3 regions of the Rhizobium sp. 01N447_2 genome follow, and region 2 is predicted to be linked to each of the others. Evidence: riboswitches for the same ligand, from Rfam matches in the RefSeq annotation. Region 2 holds a riboswitch; each other region holds the start of a gene.
What was found. A riboswitch is a leader RNA that binds a small molecule or an ion and turns the genes downstream of it on or off. The one in region 2 is predicted to bind FMN.

Region 1: another riboswitch for FMN. It lies ahead of ribN (riboflavin transporter RibN); the one in region 2 lies ahead of AC1ECN_RS22635 (6,7-dimethyl-8-ribityllumazine synthase).
Region 3: another riboswitch for FMN. It lies ahead of ribB (3,4-dihydroxy-2-butanone-4-phosphate synthase); the one in region 2 lies ahead of AC1ECN_RS22635 (6,7-dimethyl-8-ribityllumazine synthase).

The regions. Positions count from the first base shown of each region.
Region 1 covers NZ_JBFTQY010000013.1:117,179-121,021, forward strand. The annotation lists gene lon (endopeptidase La) at 1-682, shown strand, start outside; gene hupB (DNA-binding protein HupB) at 889-1,164, shown strand; FMN riboswitch at 1,287-1,442, shown strand; gene ribN (riboflavin transporter RibN) at 1,632-2,540, shown strand; gene AC1ECN_RS10805 (esterase-like activity of phytase family protein) at 2,624-3,843, shown strand, end outside.
Region 2 covers NZ_JBFTQY010000036.1:32,758-41,018, forward strand. The annotation lists gene AC1ECN_RS22610 (ArsR/SmtB family transcription factor) at 1-47, opposite strand, end outside; gene AC1ECN_RS22615 (adenylate/guanylate cyclase domain-containing protein) at 118-1,233, opposite strand; gene AC1ECN_RS22620 (hypothetical protein) at 1,473-1,697, shown strand; gene AC1ECN_RS22625 (GCG_CRPN prefix-to-repeats domain-containing protein) at 1,807-2,115, opposite strand; gene AC1ECN_RS22630 (SRPBCC family protein) at 2,302-2,748, opposite strand; FMN riboswitch at 3,010-3,152, shown strand; gene AC1ECN_RS22635 (6,7-dimethyl-8-ribityllumazine synthase) at 3,231-3,665, shown strand; gene AC1ECN_RS22640 (SDR family oxidoreductase) at 3,732-4,502, opposite strand; gene AC1ECN_RS22645 (alpha/beta fold hydrolase) at 4,567-5,412, opposite strand; gene AC1ECN_RS22650 (TMEM175 family protein) at 5,459-6,058, opposite strand; gene AC1ECN_RS22655 (alpha/beta fold hydrolase) at 6,094-6,786, opposite strand; gene AC1ECN_RS22660 (CGNR zinc finger domain-containing protein) at 6,957-7,583, shown strand; gene AC1ECN_RS22665 (VOC family protein) at 7,771-8,261, shown strand, end outside.
Region 3 covers NZ_JBFTQY010000022.1:62,173-70,433, forward strand. The annotation lists gene AC1ECN_RS17635 (sugar ABC transporter ATP-binding protein) at 1-1,113, shown strand, start outside; gene AC1ECN_RS17640 (SDR family oxidoreductase) at 1,136-1,924, shown strand; gene AC1ECN_RS17645 (beta/alpha barrel domain-containing protein) at 1,953-2,144, shown strand; gene AC1ECN_RS17650 (glucose 1-dehydrogenase) at 2,202-2,984, shown strand; FMN riboswitch at 3,178-3,328, shown strand; gene ribB (3,4-dihydroxy-2-butanone-4-phosphate synthase) at 3,455-4,090, shown strand; gene AC1ECN_RS17660 (SDR family oxidoreductase) at 4,177-4,944, opposite strand; gene AC1ECN_RS17665 (DMT family transporter) at 5,273-6,181, shown strand; gene mobA (molybdenum cofactor guanylyltransferase MobA) at 6,191-6,820, shown strand; gene mobB (molybdopterin-guanine dinucleotide biosynthesis protein B) at 6,817-7,338, shown strand; gene AC1ECN_RS17680 (PAS domain-containing hybrid sensor histidine kinase/response regulator) at 7,270-8,261, opposite strand, start outside.

The DNA of each region.
Region 1 (3,843 bases), on a different contig from region 2:
TCTGGGCGTTCCGCGCTTCCGCCACGGCGAAGCCGAGGGCGAGGATCAGGTCGGCGTCGTGACCGGTCTTGCCTGGACGGAAGTCGGTGGCGAGCTGCTGACCATCGAAGGCGTGATGATGCCGGGCAAGGGCCGCATGACGGTCACCGGCAATCTGAAGGAAGTCATGAAGGAATCGATCTCGGCAGCGGCCTCCTATGTCCGCTCGCGCGCCGTCGATTTCGGCATCGAGCCGCCGCGCTTCGACAAGAGCGACATCCACGTGCACGTGCCGGAAGGCGCGACGCCGAAGGATGGCCCCTCGGCCGGCGTCGCCATGGCAACCGCGATCGTCTCGATCATGACCGGCATTCCGGTGGACAGGCATGTGGCCATGACCGGTGAAATCACCCTTCGCGGCCGTGTGCTGCCGATCGGCGGTCTCAAGGAAAAGCTGCTCGCAGCGCTTCGCGGCGGCATCAAGAAGGTGCTGATTCCGGAGGAAAACGCCAAGGACCTGGCGGAGATTCCTGATAACGTGAAGAACAACATGGAGATCATCCCGGTATCCCGCATGGGCGAGGTGATCAAGCACGCACTGATCCGGCGGCCGGAGCCGATCGAATGGGACGGCACGGTGGAAACGCCGGTCATCACATCGGTCGAAGGCCTCGATGAGACAGGCGCAACCATAGCGCATTGAGTGGCCTTTGCCACATTTATGCCCAATTGGGGCAAAACACGGAAAAAGGCTGGCGGAAACGCCAGCCTTTTTTGTGAAAACGTCATGTAGACGCTTGCTTTTCCTTGATTTGCAGGGCTTTTGGGTTTTCGGCGGGCCTGATGAAACCTATTCTGCGCCTAGCTTACTTTTGAGTCGTTTCATACCATTTAGAAAGGGGTGGAAACATGAACAAGAATGAACTCGTGTCCGCAGTAGCCGAAAAGGCAGGACTGACGAAGTCTGACGCGGCTTCCGCTGTTGACGCGGTTTTCGACGTTGTCCAGGCTGAACTCAAGAACAAGGGCGACATTCGCCTCGCGGGTTTCGGCAGCTTCACCGTTTCTCATCGTGCCGCAACGAAGGGCCGTAACCCGTCGACGGGCGCTGAAGTCGACATTCCGGCTCGCAACGTGCCGAAATTCACGCCCGGCAAGGGCCTGAAGGACGCCGTCAACGGCTGATCTGATATTATCCGTCGGCCGGAAACGAGACCGGTTGTGCAGGATTTAAGAGGGGTTCGGCTTTGCCGGACCCCTTTTGCTTTGGCGAGCCTTGCTGTCGTCCGGGCTTTGATCTACGACGTTTCTGTTCTCAGGGCGGGGTGAAACTCCCCACCGGCGGGTAAGGGTTTCGGCTCGAGCCCGCGAGCGCCTTTCCTCGTGTCCAAGCGGGGGAAGGCTCAGCAGATCCGGTGCGATTCCGGAGCCGACGGTTAAAGTCCGGATGGAAGAGAATGAGCGTCGGCCGTGCGAAGGGCAGGGGTTGCCCTGTGCCGCTTCGTCGGGGTTCATGCGTCCTGATTTATGTTGGTCCCACTGCATAATTTTATCCTTAAATCGGAATCGATTTAAGGATAAAATTATGCAGCGATTTAAAGTGCTACAGCGTCCTTTGCGCGTCTGAAAAGACGCGCGGCGCTGTAGTTTGGATGAAAGACATGAATCAGACTTCCCTTGCAGTCTCGCCGTCCCGCGCCGTTGTCGGCGCCCTCTGGATGGTGCTTGCCGGCATTGCCTTTTCGCTTCTCAACGTCGTCACCCAATGGCTGACGATGAAGCTTGCCTTTCCCTCGGCGTCGGCAGCTTTCTGGCAATATGGCTTCGCCTTCCTGTTTTCGCTGCCGTTCCTTAAGAGGCTCGGCCTTGCGGCGATGCGCACGGACTATCCCTGGCGTCACCTCGTGCGCGTCGCGCTTGCCGCGCTCGGCGTCGAAGCTTGGGTCGCGGGCCTTGCCGCGGTGCCGATCTGGCAGGCGATCGCACTGGTGATGACCTCGCCCTTCTTCATCATTCTGGGCGCCCGGCTTTTCCTGGGTGAGCGCGTCGGCCCGGCCCGCTGGGCTGCGACGGCTGCGGGTTTCACCGGAGCGATGATCATCCTGCAGCCATGGTCTGATGGTTTTGGCTGGGCGGCTCTCTTGCCTGTGCTTTCGGCGCTGCTGTGGGGCGCCTCGTCGCTGATCACCAAGAGCCTGACGGGTATCGAACGACCGGAGACGATCACCGTCTGGCTGCTCGTTCTGCTGACGCCGATAAATGGCGGGCTGGCGCTTGCGGCAGGCTTTGCAGTGCCGACGGGCGCAACCCTTGCCCTGTTCCTGCTGGCGGGGCTGCTGACTGCCGCAGCGCAGTATTTCCTGACGCTCGCCTATGCAGCCGCTGATGCCGCCTATGTCCAGCCGTTCGACGATCTGAAGCTGCCGTTGAACGTACTGGCGGGTTGGCTGTTCTTCGGTTATGCGCCGGCGGGTTATCTCTGGCTGGGAGCGGCTCTCATCCTGTCTGCTTCGCTGTTCATCATGCGAAACGAGATGCGCCGGGAGCGCAAACCAGCCTGACGTGATCAGGTGCAAAATGCCGCATCTGTCATGCCTCTGTCATGCCGCGCGCGCAGAAAACTCCTGTTTCGAATGTTCGACACATGGGGGATTTCATGACAATTTCATCGCGCAAGGCAGTGCTCGCTGTCGTGCTTCTCGCATCCGTTGCTTTTCCGGCCGCGGCCGAACCGGTTTTCAACCGCATCGCTTCCTTCCCGGTCGCAGAGAACCCGCCGGCTGACAAGGACAAGCTGTCGGTGAGCTCCGCCGAAATCATCACCGCGACCGACGACGGCAACACGCTGATCTATAGCGACAGCCCGCTCGGCGCGATCGGCTTCATCGATATTACCGATGCCAAGGCACCGAAGGCCGGCGGCGCGGTGATGATGGACGGCGAGCCGACATCGGTCACCTCCAGCGCCGGCAAGGCGCTCGTTGCTGTCAACACCTCCGAAAGCAAGGCGAAGCCCTCGGGCCGTCTCGCGATCGTCGACGTGGCGACCAAGAAGACCGAGAACAGCTGCGATCTCGGCGGCCAGCCGGATTCGATCGCCCTCAACAAGGACAAGACGCTCGGCGCCATCGCAATCGAAAACGAGCGCGACGAAGACGTCAATGACGGCAAGATCCCGCAAATGCCGGCCGGCGACCTCGTCGTCTTCCAGGTCAAGAACGGCACCGTCGATTGCGGCACTATCAAGCACGTGGCGCTGACCGGGCTTACCGGCGTCGCCCCTGAAGATCCGGAGCCGGAATTCGTCGCCTTCAACGGCCTGAACGAGATTGCCCTCACGCTGCAGGAGAACAATGAGATCGTCATCATCGACGCCAACACGGCTGACGTGAAGACGCATTTCTCCGCCGGCAGCGTCGATCTTTCCGGCATCGACACCAAGCGTGACGGCGCCCTGAAATTCTCGGGCGAAGCCAAGGGCGTGCTGCGCGAGCCCGACGCCGTGAAGTGGCTGGACGACAACCGCCTCGTCGTCGCCAATGAAGGCGACTACCAGGGCGGCTCGCGTGGTTTCACCATCTTCGACAAGACGGGCAAACTTCTCTACGAATCAGGCGCCTCCTTCGAACGCGCCGTTGCCCATATCGGCCACTATCCGGAAAGCCGTTCGGGATCGAAGGGCGTCGAGCCGGAAGGCCTCGAAGCCGCCAAGTTCGGCGGCGATCAGTATTTCTTCCTGCTCGCCGAGCGTGCTTCGGTCGTCGGCGTTTTCAAGGATACCGGCGCCGATCCCGAACTCATCCAGCTCTTGCCGTCGGGCATTTCGCCGGAAGGCGCGATCGCCATTCCCGCGCGTAATCTTTT
Region 2 (8,261 bases):
CGGGGTGCGGTGACGGATTGAGCAGGCTGCGGGCGCGGTGTTTTCATGCCGCAAGCCTACTATTGCAAACATATCTTTGCAAATTTTTCTTTGCAAAACTTCATCCCTGCCCGCAGCTCAATCCGTCGGCAGGGCAAAGACAGCGCAAGGGTCGGCGATGCCGCGCAATGTGTGCTCTCCGAGCGGCGTCAGCGCCGTCGCCGTATTCGCTGCCACCGCGCCCGAGATCAGCACGCTTCGGCCGAGCGGCTTGCAGAGCCCTTCCAGCCGGCTGACCAGATTGACGGCGGGGCCGATGGCGGTAAAATCCAACCGGTCGGCCGCGCCGATATTGCCCCACAGGATTTCGCCGAAATGAAGTGCTGCGCCGAAGGGCAGCGGTGCCAGTCCCTGCGCCTGGCGCAGTTGATCGAGATGGGCCATGCCGGCACGGCTGGCGGCGACCGCCCGAAGTGCGGCCTCGCAAGCCTCGCAATCCCCTCGGGCTGCGTCGCCCTCGCCTGACGTAGCCGTGACCGGAAAGATCGCCAGCACGCCGTCGCCGATGAATTTCAACACCTCACCGCCGAAGGCATGCACGGCGCCAGCGACGCGGTCAAACCAGGCGTCCAGTGCTGATATCATCACGTGAGGTTCGGTCACCTCGGAGAGGGCGGTGAAGTCGCGCAGATCGGCACAGAGAAGGGCCGCGCGGATGGTCTCGCCGGTGCCGCGGGCAAGCGCGCCGGCCTGCACCCGCGCGGCGCTACGGCGGCCGAGATAGGCTTCAAGCAGCGCTGCCCGCGCCTCGCGCGCCGCCAAAGCGGCGAGCGGCGCTGCAGCAAAACGCGCGACCTCGCGCAGCAGGCCGGCCTCGGCTGCGCCGAATGCACCTGCCCCTTCCCCGCTGGCAACCCTCGCCCAGCCGAGCAGCGGGCTGTCCGACCGATTGTCCTGTGAAGGCCCGATCCTGTCTTCCCATACCGGCCCGAGCCCGGCCAGCCACTCGCGCCCGGCCTCGCTCCGCGGAGCGGCGGCAAAGGCCAAAGCCTCAATAACAGCGCCAGTCTCCGCCCGCCACAGCCAGGTGCGCCGCGCGATGATCGGATGCGGCACCGAAAGCGTCAGCGCGCCGCCCAAAAGCGGCAGGCCATCGGCCAGCAGCCGGCGCCCGAGTTCGGCCAGAAACCATTCGGGACTGGGCGAGGCACCGGCCTCATCAACCAGCCAGGCAAGGGGAGATGGCAGATCCATGGCTTAACATCGCACGCTGACCGGGGCGGCCGCAAGGATGTCCCCGGGTGAGCGCAAGCAGCCATTCCGAATGTCCATGAGGACGTTTCCACCGGCTCAACCTTTCATCCCCAAAAGGACGTTCCACTCCCCTGTCGAAAACCATTCGCCGCGGTGGAAAACAAAAAATAAACACTTTAAACTTGCGCGGCTTTGATTCCATTATGGGGCCGTTCGTCATCGTGTGATTGAGGGGTACGATGGGCACGATTTTCTGGCCGAAAGATCCGCTGGATGGGAATGACATGACGCTGCTGACGTCGATCCTTCGGCGATGGTGCGAAAGATATCAGGTCGAGCTGACGGCGGAGGAGAGTAGCCGCAAGGCGAAAGAACTCGTCGAATGGTTCGAATTCGGCGTCAAGGATCCCGTCGAGCTCGAGGAATTGATCGACGACAAGCACTGGCTCGTCAGCAGGATCTGATCCTCTCGGGCGAATCGGGAGAACGCTGGCTGTCAGCGTCGGCGAAGCATTAGAAAAGGCCGGGCGAAAATCGCTCCGGCCTTCGTCCATCTACATCTAAGCCAGACCTTTAGTCATCATCCCGCCAGCGCCGGTCGCGATCCCAGCGCCTCTCATCGCGCCAGCGCGGACCATCCCAATCCCGGTGACGCCGCTCCCAGCCCCAGCGGGGCGGACCACCGTAGAAAGCTACCGGCGGCGGGCGTCTCCAGTTTCGCCGGCATTCGCCCCAGCGCGTCAGATGCCAGCCGCGACCGCAGGCGTAGTCGACCTTTGTGACATTGCTCTGGACATTGATTGTCCCCATCGGCATTGCCTCCGCGGTACCGATCGAGAGGCTGCCGGCAAGCAAGGCAGCCGCGATAGAAAGTGCCTTCATCGTGAACTCCATTTTCAATCCAGCCGTCCGCAGATTAGGACCGCTAAATTGAACTGGAGATGAACTGCGCGTTCATGTTTGCGGTAGCAAAAGAAGCGCTTCCGCACGACCGGCTTGGGCGCTCGCCGACCGTTGTTGTCGCAACGGCAAGCGCTTCACAGACGCCCCGCTGCCGGCAAAATTTGTTCATGTCCTGCCGTAAAAAGGGTCGGGACCCGGATCATGCCCGGCGGCGACCTCGGTCAACCGCCCGAGGTAATGCGCCCAGCCTTCCGCATGGCCGGCGCATTGCTCGGCGCTCGGCAGGCCGCTATGGGTGAGCCGCAACAGCGTTCCATCTCCTTGCTCGATCAGGTCGATCTCGACCAGGCTCGACCCCGGCGGCACCACCTCACTGCCGTCCCAGCCGAAGCTGTAGGCAAGGCGATGAACCGGAACCACTTCTCGAAACGAGCCGCGCGCAAAGCGGGCGCCGGTGACGTTGACGAGATAGAGCCCACCGGGCTGCGGCTCGACCTGCGCCTCCGTTCCCATCCAGCGCAGGATCTTTTCCGGGTCGGTCATCAGCGCGAACACCGCGGCCGGCGGCGCCGCGATATGCGCCTCGCGGTGGACGACGAAGGGGTCTTGCATCTCTCTCTCCCGTGGTTGCCACGGCCCTGCCCGTCTCCGGTGGAGACGGCGCATCCTGTCTTGCCGTGCTATTCTGACGTGAATGTCCTCACTGGAAGCATGTAGGCGCAAGCCCATCCTCCACAAGAGGGCTTGCCCGTCGCGATCGACGAACAAGCAAAATCGCCGCGTCGGGAGCCCTGATCCTGCATCGGCGCTTTCATCGGTCACGAAAGCCTCTTCCTGACTATTGCCAGCCCGTCACCTTCCACCTATTGTTCGCGCCGTTCTCAGGGCGGGGTGCAAGTCCCTACCGGCGGTATGCAATTTGGATTGCGAGCCCGCGAGCGCCTTCTCAGGAAGGGTCAGCAGATCAGGTGAGATGCCTGAGCCGACGGTCATAGTCCGGATGAAAGAGAACGCGCGTTCCTGCCGCCCTTGCGGCTGTCGGGGACGTTCGTGATCGCCTTGGGTGATGTGTCTGTTCGCCAAAGGAGATTACCATGACACTCACCCGCTATGCCTTCATCAAAGCCAGCTGGCATGCCGATATCGTCGACCGTGCCCTAGATGGCTTCCATCAGCTTATTCCGCCCGAGCAGGTCGATGTGTTCGATGTTCCCGGCGCATTCGAGATGCCGCTGCTGTCACGCGATCTTGCGGCAAGCGGGCGCTATGCTGCTGTCGTTGCCGCCGCCTTCGTCGTCGACGGCGGAATCTACCGGCACGAATTCGTCGCCCAGGCCGTCGTCGATGGGCTGATGCGCGCCGGCATGGATACCGGCGTGCCGGTGCTGTCGGTTTCGCTGACGCCGCATCAGTATCAGGAAACCGAGCATCACCAGCAGATCTACCGCGCACATTTCGTCGAGAAAGGGCGCGAGGCCGCAAAGGCGGCTCTGACGATCGGCAAAACCCGCGCCGCTCTCGCCGCGTGAAAGCGGTTCGACGAACAGAGGAACGCAGGAGATGAAGACGGCGGGGCACTCCCGCCGTCGACCGCATCAGATCGACTTCACCTCGCCGCCATCCATGCGCAGCGTCGAGCCGGTCATCCAGCGTGCGCCCGGCGATACCAGGAAAGCCATCAGTTCGGCGATTTCTTCCGGTTCGCCGTAGCGGGCGATGCCGGCCTGCTTGGGGAAATGCGCGGTCGCCTCTTCCACGCTCACGCCATGCAGCGGCGCCCAGTAATCGAGATAGGAACGACGCCGGCCGGTCATGACGGGACCGGGCAGCACGCTGTTGACCTGCACGCCATCGGTGATGCCGCGATCGGAAAAGGCCTTGGCGAGCGCGACGATGGCAGCATTGATGGTACCGACCGCCGCATACGGCGCCTTCGGAAACACCGCCGAATTGCCCGACATCAAGACGACGGAGCCCTTTGCCTCTTTCAGCGCCGGCCATGCCGCTATCGTCAGGCGCCTCGCGCCGTGCAGCTTTAACGCCAGCCCGTCTTCCCACTGCGCATCGGTCATCTCGAAAAGATCGATCTGTGGCACCCCGCCGGCGATGTTGAGCAGCGCATCGATGCGGCCGAAGGCGCCAAGCGCCTGATCGACCACGGCCTGCGCCGTTTGCGGCTCGGCAAGGTCGGCGCCGATGACGAGGGCTTGCGCGCCGGCCGCCCTCACCGCCTGCGCGGTCTCCTCAAGATTGGCGCGGTTGCGGGCGACCAGCACCAGCGCCGAAAAATCGCGCGCGAGGCGCCGCGCCGTCGCCTGGCCGATACCCTGGCTGGCCCCGGTGATGATCGCTACTGAGTTCGACATGTCGTTTCTCCTCTCTGCTTCGGCCACCGCCCGCCCATTCCGGCGGGGCGGCGCCGGGTTGCCGTCAGCGGGCCAGAAAATCCCGAATCTCGGCAGCGATCTCGGCAGCATGCGTTTCCAGCGCAAAATGGCCCGTGTCGAGGAAGCGCACGACCGCGCCCGGATTATCGCGCTTGAAGGCCTCTGCACCGGGCGGCAGGAAGAACGGGTCATTCTCACCCCACACGGCCAGGAACGGCGGCTTGTGGGTGCGGAAATACGCCTGGAAGGCAGGATAGAGCGCGACATTGCTCTTGTAGTCGCCGAAAAGATCGAGTTGCACATCCTCGACTTCAGGCCGGGCCAGATAGAAATTGTCGAGCGAATAACCATCCGGCGAAACCGCCGTCGGATCGGCGACGCCATGGGTATATTGCCAGATCGTCGCCTCCGGCTGGAGCATCGCTTTCAGCGCATTGCGGTTCTCTTCGGAGGCGTCCTCCCAATAGGCCTGGATCGGGTTCCAGCCGTCGCTGAGACCTTCGACATAGGCATTGCCGTTCTGCGAGATGATCGCCGTGATGCGCTCGGGATGTTTCACCGCCAGCCGGAAGCCCGTCGGCGCGCCATAGTCGAACACGTAGACGGCGTAACGATCGAAGCCGACGATTTCGGTGAAGCGGTCGATCGTGGCCGCGATCCCGTCGAAGGTGGCAGGCCGGGCCGGCAGGTCGGATTGTCCGAAGCCCGGAAGATCGGGCGCGACGATGTGGAAGCGGTCGGCCAGCAGCGGAATCAGGTCGCGGAACATGTGGCCGGCGCTCGGAAAGCCGTGCAGCAAAAGCAGCTTCGGAGCATCCGGCGAACCCGCTTCGCGATAGAATATCTTGAAGCCGTCGACGTCGGCGGTGCGGTATTTGATGGTGGACATGACAGTCTCCTTTGTGTTGGTAACTTGTTTGAGATATTATGTTCGGTTATTTCGCCTGCCGTTGCAGGCGGCTGCTGAAGATCTCCGGCTGGAGATAGAGAACGAGGGCGCAGCAGATCAGGAAGAAGCCGAAGAGCGGCACGAAAGGGGCGACGAACCCCGCCACGGCGAAGATCGCAAGACCCAGCAGCGTGCGCCGGCGCGCCAGGCGGCGGGCCGGTTCGGGCATGGCGTCCGCCTCGGCATGCGCGAATATCTCGCGCTCGAACAAGAGATAGGCGGCATTGACGACCACGAAGACGGCGGCATAGATGGCGACCGGCATTGGCGCGAGGTCGGTCCTCGCCATCCAGGCCGTCGTGAACGGCAGCAGCGACACCAGGAACAGGTGCGCGAAGTTGATCCAGATCAGCCGGGTCGACGCAAAGCGCACCAGCCGCAGCAGATGGTGATGGTTGATCCAGATGATTGCGATGAACAGGTAGCTCAGCGCATAGCTGACCAATATCGGCCAGAGCGACAGCATCGCCGATATGTCCGGAACCTCGGGCGCCTTCAATTCCAGCACCATGATGGTGATGATCACCGCGAGCACGGCGTCCGAAAAGGCGCTCACCCGCTCCGTCGTCATCTTCTCTCCGTGCATCTCAGTTCCTCCTCATCCCATGTTGACGGTTGACATCAGGCCGCCGCCGCGGCGACTGCCTCCCTGACAATGTCGAGCACGGCGGCCGGCGCGGTCACACCGGGCGTGTGGTCGACAGCGTGGAAACGCGTAAGCGCGCCCATCCGTTCGGCCATGAAGCGCTGATTGTCGGCAACGATCATCCGGTCTTGTTCGGCGACCAGGAACCAGGTCGGGCGGTCCTTCCAGAGCGGGCGCGGCACGGGAACGGTGATGCAGGCCGGCGAGATCGGCCGCTGCACGGCGGCAAGCACTATCTGCTCATCGGCCCCGGCATTCGGGGCGAATGCTTTGCCAAAGGCCTCATCAGGCAGGTAGATCAGGCCATGGCTATCGGGCGAAAGTTTCGGCGCTTGCGGGTGCGGCTCGCCGCGATAGAAGATATCGGCAACCGTCTCGCCCTCATCGGGCGCCAGCGCGGCGATGTAGACCAACGCCTTGACCTTCTCATCCTTCGTCGCCGCGATCACCGCGCCGGCATAGGCATGGCCGACGAGAACCACCGGCCCCGCCACCCGCTCCAAGGTGTGCTCGAGTGCCGCAACGTCATCGCTGAAGGAGGTCAGCGGCAGCGGTGCTGCGACCACTGCCACGCCTTCGGCGGTGAGCGGCGGGATGATCTTCGACCAGCTAGAACCATCGGCCCACGCGCCGTGGACGAGCACAACATTTACTTCATTGGGGGACATCGGCCTTCTCCTCTGCATCTGGCTGAGATCAGGTAACCTGTTTAATGTGTTTATAACGGTTACTTCCATAGCGCGTAACTTGTCAAGAACCATTTAAGAGGTTACATGCCATTGATGTCTTCGAGAGATCGCCGGCGGTGCACATCGCGGCAGCCGGAACAGGAGTTATGATGGACAACCGCTCCCCTGCCATTTTCGTCGGCGACGCGTTGGGACTGGATTTTCTGAATTCGATCGCCACACCCGTGGACATGCCGATCGACTGGATCGACGACGGCGAAGGACTGCTGCGCTGGCTGGAGCAGGCAGGGCTCGTCCCGCACGAGACGCTGGAGGCGATGAGGGCGCAGGCTCTGCCCGGCGAACTCGATAAGGTCGCCGACCAGGCGAGGCACCTGCGCGAGTGGTTCCGGGATTTCGTCCGCGCCCACAAGGGCCGCCCGCTTCCAGCAAATGCCCTGGAAGAGCTGGAGCCGTTGAACCGCCTGCTCGAACGCAACGAGGGCTTCAGCCGCATCGTCACTGGGCACGCCGACGGCCACGCCACACTGGAGCTTCAGCCGATGCGCAAATGGCGCTCGCCCGATGCGCTGCTGCTGCCGGTCGGCGAAGCGCTGGCGCAATTCGTCTGCACGGAGGATTTCTCTACCGTGAAGGCCTGCGAGGGACCGGTCTGCACGTTGCTTTTTGCCGACCACACCCGTGGCCACCGGCGGCGCTGGTGCAGCATGGCCATGTGCGGCAACCGGGCAAAGCAGGCAGCCCACAGGCATCGGCTGAAGGCGGATCACGAGTGATGCGCTGTCAGCCGGATCTTTGCATGGCCGGGTCGGAATCTGTCTTCAACCGGTATAGGCATGGAATCCGCCAATACCGGCCAAATCAGACAGAATAATTGATTCGACGGCCTCACAGCGCTGTGGTCCACTGGCTGGTGACATGTATCGCCATTCTTAACGCATCCAAAACCTCAAGGAGCTGAAGATGAGCAATGCCATGCGCAGTGAAACCCCCATTGAGACCCCGAGAACACAGCCTGTCGACACCAAGCTCGAGGTGGTCGTCATCCCCGTTTCCGACGTCGACCGCGCCAAACGTTTTTACGACGGCCTGGGCTGGCGGCTCGATGCCGACTTCGCCAATGATGCCGATTTCCGTGTGATCCAGTTTACCCCGCCCGGCTCCGGCTGTGCGATCATCTTCGGCAAGAACGTCACCGCCGCGCCACCCGGCTCGGCCCAGGGCCTTTACCTTATCGTCTCCGACGTCGAGGCGGCCCGCCGCGACCTGATCGCCCGCGGGGTCGAGGTGAGCCAAGTGTTCCATGACGCGGCCGGCGTCTATGCCGGCAAGGACGAGCCCTATCTGTTCGGACGGCTGCGGATCGCCGGCCGCGATCCCGATCACCGCAGCTATCGCTCCTTCGCATCTTTCAAGGATCCCGACGGCAACGGCTGGCTGTTCCAGGAAGTCAC
Region 3 (8,261 bases), on a different contig from region 2:
CAGGACCAGCTCGCTCGCTTGAACCTTCACATCCCCGCAACGCGGACGGTCGCCGGCCTTTCCACGGCAAATCAGCAACTTATCGAGATCGCCAAGGCGCTGGCTCTCAACGCAAAGCTCCTGATCCTCGATGAGCCGACAGCCGCCCTTGGCGGCGCGGAGACGGAAGCTCTCTTCGAACAGGTTCGCAAGCTTCGGTCAGAAGGCGTCGGCATCGTCTACATTTCCCACCGTATGGAAGAGATCAAGCGAATAACCGACCGGATCGTCGTTCTTCGTGACGGCGAGCGGGTGCAAGAATTCTCAGACAGCGCGACCCCGGTGCGAACGATTGTCGAGAGCATGGTCGGGCGCCCGCTTGACCGCTTGTTCCCTACCCTGCCGGTTCCGACAGATCGTCCGGTACTCCAGGTGTCCGGGCTGAGCTCGCCGGACAACTCGTTCCGTGACGTTACCTTCGAGGTCCGGGCCGGGGAAATTCTGGGGATCGCCGGATTGGTCGGCGCCGGCCGCACCGAACTGGTGCGTGCGATTTCGGGAGCAGATCCAATCAGTGCTGGGTCGATCAAGCTGGAAGGCGAGGAACTGAGGCTGCGAGATCCGGCGGACGCGATCGCCAAGGGTATCGTGATGGTTCCGGAAGACCGCAAGGAGCAGGGCCTGATCGTCGGGCACCGGATCAGCGAGAACATTATCTATGCCAATCTTGACAAACTGGGCGGTGGTTGGATCACGCCGCGCATCAAGCGCTCATTTGCGGAAAAGGCAGTTGCCAAGTTCGGCGTAAAGGGCCGTGCTGAACAGCACGCCTCGGACCTGTCCGGCGGCAACCAGCAGAAGGTCGTGATCGCGAAGTGGCTGATGCGCGATCCCAAGGTCGTCGTGCTCGACGAACCGACGAGAGGCATCGACGTCGGTGCCCGAGCGGGCATCTACGACATCATCGTCAATCTTGCCAAACAGGGCGTGGCGGTCATCGTCGTAAGCTCGGACCTCGAAGAAGTTCTCGGAATCTCCAATCGCATTCTCGTGCTTGCGCAAGGCAAGCAGGCGGGGATTCTCAATCGTGACCAGGCAAATGACGTTTCGGTCATGGAGCTGGCCACCATCTAAACAGACAGAGAAAGGAAGAGCGGTGTCCGACATCACTCTGAACGCCCCGAAGCTTTTCGATCTCAGCGGCCAGGTTGCCATCGTTACCGGAGCCGGCAGCGGTATTGGTCAGCGCATTGCCATCGGCCTTGCGCAATGCGGCGCCGACGTGGCGCTGCTCGACCGCCGAACCGACGACGGGCTGGTCAAGACGGCCGAACATATTCGCGCCGCCGGCCGCCGCTCGATCCAGATCGCGGCGGATGTCACGAGCAAATCTTCCCTTGGAGATGCCGTAGCACGCACCGAAGCCGATCTCGGCACGCTGACGCTTGCAGTCAACGCTGCAGGCATCGCTAACGCGAACGCAGCGGAAGAAATGGAGGAGGACCAATATCAGACGTTGATGGATATCAACCTGAAAGGCGTCTTTCTTTCCTGCCAGGCAGAGGCTCGCGCCATGCTGAAGAATGGACGCGGCTCCATCGTCAACATCGCTTCCATGTCGGGTGTGATCGTAAACCGGGGGCTGAGCCAAGCGCACTATAACGCCTCCAAGGCGGGCGTGATCCATATGTCGAAGTCCATGGCGATGGAATGGGTCGACCGCGGCATTCGCGTCAACACCATCTCCCCCGGATACACGGCAACGCCCATGAACACCCGTCCGGAGATGGTCCACCAGACCAAGCTCTTCGAAGAGCAGACGCCGATGCAGCGCATGGCAGCGGTCGACGAGATGGTTGGTCCGGCGGTGTTTCTGCTGTCGAATGCAGCAAGTTTCGTGACCGGCGTCGATCTTCTCGTCGACGGCGGTTTCTGCTGCTGGTGATGAGAAAGCTCATTGCCGCTGCTGGAAAGTGACCGATCTCGCTTCCTCCCTGGCTGAGATCGAGGCGCTGAAGGGACTAACGGGCAAGACGGCGTGCGATATCGCCGTCTGCCCGCCCTTCACGCCGATCGAACGGGCTGTCGAACGGACGGAGAGCTCGGGCGTCGTCATCGACGCTCAAGACTGCCTGAATTCGCGACAACCGGTTGATCTCCAATAATGATCGCATGGTAGGTCGCACCCAGATTTATTGTTTATCGATGGACAAGGAAAGAGCATGAAACGCTTTGAGCAGAAGACCGTCGTCATTACCGGTGGCAGCCGCGGCATCGGAGCGGCGATCGCCAGACGCTTTGCGAAAGAAGGCGCCAATCTCGTCGTCTCGGCCAACGAGGAACTGGTTCACGGCGTTGCCGAACAGATCCGGGCCGACGGCGGCAAGGCGATCTCCTTCATCGGCGACGTCACCGACAAGGCGAGCGTCACCGCCCTCTATGATGCCGCCGAGAAGGAATTCGGCTCGGTCGACGTCTCGATCCAGAACGCCGGCGTCATCACCATTGCCCGCGTCGAGGACCTGACCGAAAACGAGTGGGACAAGGTCATGGCCGTCAACACCAAGGGCGTCTTCCTCTGCGCCCAGGAGGCGATATCGAGAATGCGCAAGCACAAGCGCGGCGGCCGCATCATCAACACCGCTTCCGGCCAGGCCCGTGACGGCTTTATCTACACGCCGCATTATGCCGCCTCGAAAATGGGCGTCGTCGGCATCACCCAGAGCCTGGCCAAGGAAGTCGCGACCGAGAAGATCACCGTCAACGCCTTCTGCCCCGGCATCATCGAGACCGACATGTGGGCCTATAACGACCAGGCCTGGGGCAAGCTGCTCGGCAACTACGCCCCCGGCGAGTTGATGAAGGAATGGGTCGAGGGCATCCCGATGAAACGGGCCGGCTCCGGCGAGGATGTCGCCGGCCTGGTTACCTTCCTCGCCAGCGACGACGCCGCCTATATCACCGGCCAGACCATCAATGTCGACGGCGGCCTGATCATGTCCTGATGCATGTCGCCCAAAAGTGCGCAGTGGTTTTGGGACAACGACATGCATGGAAGGATCAAAGCACCAACGAAGCACGGAAGGCGACCCGGTCGTCGCCTCCGTGTGAACAGTGTGTCCATCGGCGTTAGGGCAGCTTTGCATTTTTGCCGGGTCGAGTGACCTTGCCATCCGCCTGTTTTTGATCCTATCTTTGAAATGTTCTCAGGGCGGGGTGTAATTCCCCACCGGCGGTATCAGGAGCAATCCTGGAGCCCGCGAGCGCTTCCGGCACCTCCTGTCGGAAGGTCAGCAGATCCGGTGAGATGCCGGAGCCGACGGTATAGTCCGGATGGAAGAGGACAACACGGGCAGTCGCACTCCATCCTGGAGTCGGCTGACGTTTGTTCGCCCAAGGGCAGAAGGCTCGCTCACGGATTGAGCCGAGCAGACCATGTCAGTCCGCTGACATAACCCTTGAAAGGCCAGACAGCATGACTATCGCAAGAATTGAAGATGCCATATCAGCCATTGCCAGCGGCAAGATGGTCGTCGTCGTCGACGACCAGAACCGGGAAAACGAAGGCGATATCGTGGTCGCGGCCGATGCCGTCACCCCGGAAACAATCGCCTTCATGATGAACCACGCCCGCGGGCTCGTTTGCATTGCCATGGAAGGCGAGCGTCTCGATGCGCTCGATATCCCGCTGATGGTGCCCAACAACACGGAATCGCACAAAACTGCCTTCACGGTCTCGGTCGATTATCTCAAGGGCACGACGACGGGCATTTCTGCGGCGGACCGTGCCGCCACCGTCCGCGCCCTCGTCGACGATCGCGCAAAGCCTGCCGAATTCGCCCGCCCCGGCCACATCTTTCCGCTCCGCGCCAACCCCCGCGGCGTGCTTGGCCGCCCCGGCCACACCGAAGCCGCCGTCGATCTCGCCCGCCTCGCCGGAAAGACCCCGGCCGGCGTCATCTGCGAAGTCGCCAACGACGACGGAACCATGTCCCGCCTCCCCGAACTCACGCTCTTTGCTGAGCGCCACAACCTCCCCCTCGTCACCATCGAGGATCTGGTCGCCTATCTCGAACGCCAGACGGCAAGAGACATACGCGAAGTCGCCTGATCGATGCCTTTGTTGCGGCGGCATAGCCCGCCGCAACAAACAACGTGCCGCAGCGATAACCCTGACGGCACCTTCCCTTGCCCGCCTTATGTCCGGCTGATCGAAACCCCACCATCCGCCAGCATCGCCGTGCCGGTCACGAAGCTCGACATGTCGGAGGCGAGGAAAAGCGCCGCATTGGCGATCTCTTCGGGTTGTGCCATGCGTTTCAGCGCATGCAATCCCTCCACGAAGGCGAGCAGTTCCGGCGTGGCATCAGGCGCGTTGGTGATGCTGGCGGGTGTGTCGGTGCCGCCGGGAAGCAGTGCGTTGACGCGGATCTTCTGCGCTCCGAGTTCAGCGGCGAGCACTTGCACGAAGCCGATCAGCCCCGCCTTGCTCGCCGCATAGGCGGCCATGCCAGGCATGCCGACGGTGTGGCCGACGAAAGTCGAGGTGAAGATCAGCGACCCGCCACCTTTTCCCATCGCCGCCGACTGGTGCTTGGCGCCGAGGAAGGCGGCGGTGAGATTGGTCTCGATCGTCTCGCGCCAGCCCTCCACCGACAGCCCGGCGACCGGCCCCATCTCACCAAGGATGCCGGCATTGTTGAAGGCGATGTCGAGCCGGCCGAAACGCGAAACTGCCGTCTCGACGAGCCTTGCCTGCAGAGCCTCGTCCTTGACATCGCCTGATATGGCGACGGCCTGACCACCCTCTGCCTCGATCTCCGCGACGACGGCATCGAGCGCGTTCTGCCGCCGACCGGTGACCACGAGCTTGGCGCCTTCCCGCGCAAAGAGTTTCGCCGCCGCCCGGCCGATGCCGGAGCTTGCGCCGGTGATGATTGCGATCTTGTCGTTGAGAAGTGTCATATCGATCTCTCCTGGGTTGTTGCGAGATCTGAGATGCTCAAACATCAGGCGATGCAGCCACCCGTTTCCCGCGCAGGAAGAGAAAAACGCCTATGGCCGAACCGGCGGCGCGACGGCGCGTCCTCATCGACGCCTTGATTGCGGCGTCGGAAATATCGGAATTAACTTTATAAAACGGGGATTTGTCGGAACTTCCACCCACACCCCTGCATTGACATCAGCGCCATTGTGCATCGCATCATCGATTTATGTCGGGTGTGACATTCATCCGATTCCCTTCATGCATCTTCGCGACTAAAAGAGGCGCACAGGTAACGGGAATCTCTTCATGCCGCGGTCACGCAATACTGAGGGCGCCATTTATATGAGCATGGCGATGGCCGGCTTTTCCGCGAGCGACGCTCTGTCCAAATCGGTGATCGCCTATATGAACGCCGGCGAAATCATGTTCCTGCGCGGCCTCTTCACCAGCCTGCTCGTCTATCTGATCGCCTGGAAAATGGGTGCGCTGCGCTCCTGGCGTATCATGCTCCAGCCGATGATCATCTTCAGGATCTTCTGCGAGACGCTCTCCGCCGTCACCTATATCACCGCGCTCGGCATGATGCCGATCGCCAATGCCTCGGCGATCCTGCAGTCGCTGCCGCTGGTCGTCACCTTCGGGGCTGCGCTCTTCTTCGACGAGCCGGTCGGCTGGCGGCGCTGGTCGGCGATCCTCGTCGGCCTCTTCGGCGTGATGATCATCATCCGTCCCGGCCCTGATGGATTCACCCCCGCCGCCCTGCTCTGCGTCGCCGCGGTGCTGACAACGGCCGGCCGCGATCTCGCCACCCGGAGCATCAGTCCGGAGATTCCTTCGCTGATGATAACCGTCATCACCGCCATATCAGCCTCCTTTTTCGGCGCCCTGCTCATCCCGGTGCTCGGCGGCTGGCAGCCGGTCAGCGCTAACGCGCTTGGGCATCTCGTGCTCGCATCGGTGCTGGTGCTCGTCGGCTACCAGTCGGTCATCCTCGCCATGCGCACCGGCGAAATCTCCTTCGTCGCGCCGTTCCGCTATACCAGCCTGATCTTCTCCTCTCTGCTCGGCTTTATCTTCTTCGCCGAAGTGCCTGACAGCTGGACGCTCGTGGGGGCTGCGATCGTCATCGCCTCCGGCCTCTATACGTTCTATCGTGAGGCCAAGCGCCGTGTGTCGCCAATCGCGCAGGAATCCGCGCCGCGCGCGCCGGTTTGAGTAAGGATGATGGCTGAATTCTCGTTGGATAAATCTCATATAGCGGGCGTCGTGCTGGCCGGCGGCCGTTCGCAGCGCATGGGCCGCGATAAAGCGGGCGTGATGCTTGGGGCAGAGAGCCTGCTCCACCATGTGCTGACCCGCCTCTCGCAGCAGGCCTTGCTCGTTGCCGTCAATGCCGATGTCGCCGCCGAGGACGTGCCCGTCGTTCCCGACCGTTTTCCCGGCAAGGCCGGACCGATGGCCGGAATCCATGCGGCGATGGTCTATGCCGCCGGCCTTCCCTCGATCACCCATGTCGTCACCGTCTCGGTCGATTGCCCGTTCTTCCCGGCCGATCTGGTCGCCAGGCTGGCCGCAGCGGTCGACCACCCTTCGCAAATCGCCATTGCCGCCTCCGAGGGCCGCAGCCATCCCGTCTTCGGGCTTTGGCCGGTGACGTTGGCCGCCGACCTCGAAGCCTGGATCGCCATCGACGAGAAGCGTCGCGTGCGCGACTTCCTGTTACGGCATGACGTTACGGAAGTGGCGTTCCCGCTGCATCCGACCCGCGCCAGCCTGCTCGACCCCTTCTTCAACATCAACACGCCTGATGATCTTGTCGAGGCGGAACGCTGGCTGGAGGCCCTTCGCGCATGACCGTACCGAAAATCTTCGGCATCGCCGGCTGGAAGAACTCGGGCAAGACGGGCCTCGCCGTCCAGCTGGTGACGGAGTTCACCCGCCGTGGCTACAAGATCTCGACGATCAAGCACGCCCATCATGATTTCGACATAGACAAGGTCGGGGCCGACAGCTACCGCCACCGCCAGGCCGGCGCCCATGAGGTCACCATCGTCTCCGGCACCCGCTACGCCATCATGCACGAGCTGCGCGGCGCACCCGAGCCCGAGTTCGAGGAGATCCTCGCCCGCCTCGCCCCCTGCGACCTCGTGCTGATCGAAGGCTATAAGCGCGAACCGATCCCGAAGATCGAGGCCCGCCGCCTGGAGGCCGCCAATCGTGAACCGTTGGCGCCAAGCGATCCCCATATCTGCGCCATCGCCGCCGATCACGCAGTCACGGATACGGCCCTGCCGGTCTTCGATCTAGACGACACAGGCGCCATCGCCGATTTCATCGCGGACATCGTCGGTCTTGGAAGGGCTAAGCCCTAAGCCACCTGCCCCACTGCCGGATCGGAGAAGCGGAACCGTTTCGCGTGCCATCGCCTTGGCGATCTCCTTGGCAAGCTGAGCCTGATTATAGGGCTTTCCCAATCTCGGAAGATCGATATCAGTGCCGGCAGGAAGATCGGCGTAACCTGTCGCCAGCACGATCGGCAACGCCGGATGAATGTTCCGCGCAGCCTGGGCAAGCTGTGCGCCGGTCATACCAGGCATCGAATAGTCGGTGATGACAAGGTCGAAATGCTGACCGCTGATCAATTCCAGCGCCTGCGAGCCGGAATTTGCCTCGACCACCTCGTGGCCGAGATCTTCAAGCATGTCGACCGAACTCATCGCAATCAAGGCATCGTCATCGACGAGCAGGATCTTCAGTCTGGATGCAGCTTGTGGGACCGGCAGCTCCGCCTCGGCCGGCCGCTCGGGGCGCCGTTCGGTCGCCGGAAGCCACAGTTCGGCGGTCGTTCCGACCCCAAGCTCGCTCGTCATACGGAGTGCGCCATTGAGCTGAACCGCAAGTCCGTGGATCATCGATAAGCCCAGACCCGTTCCCTTTCCGAGTTCCTTGGTCGAGAAAAACGGATCGACTGCCTTCTTCAGCGTCTCCGCATCCATGCCGGTGCCGCCGTCAGCCACCGCCAACACCAGATAGGCCCCTTTGCCGAGAGCGGCATCGCCAGCAACCTGCTCCTCGCGCAGCGATATGGACAGCGTCCCGCCATCCGGCATCGCATCGCGGGCATTGACCGCAAGGTTGAGCAGCGCCAATTCGAGCTGGTTCGCGTCGACCAGCGCCGGAGGCAGCGTCGCCGGCAGGGTGGTTTTTATGCTGATCGAGGATCCGACCGAGCGCCGCAGCAGGTCGTTCATGCCGGAGACCAGCGCGGCCAGATCGACGGGCTTGACCTGCAGAT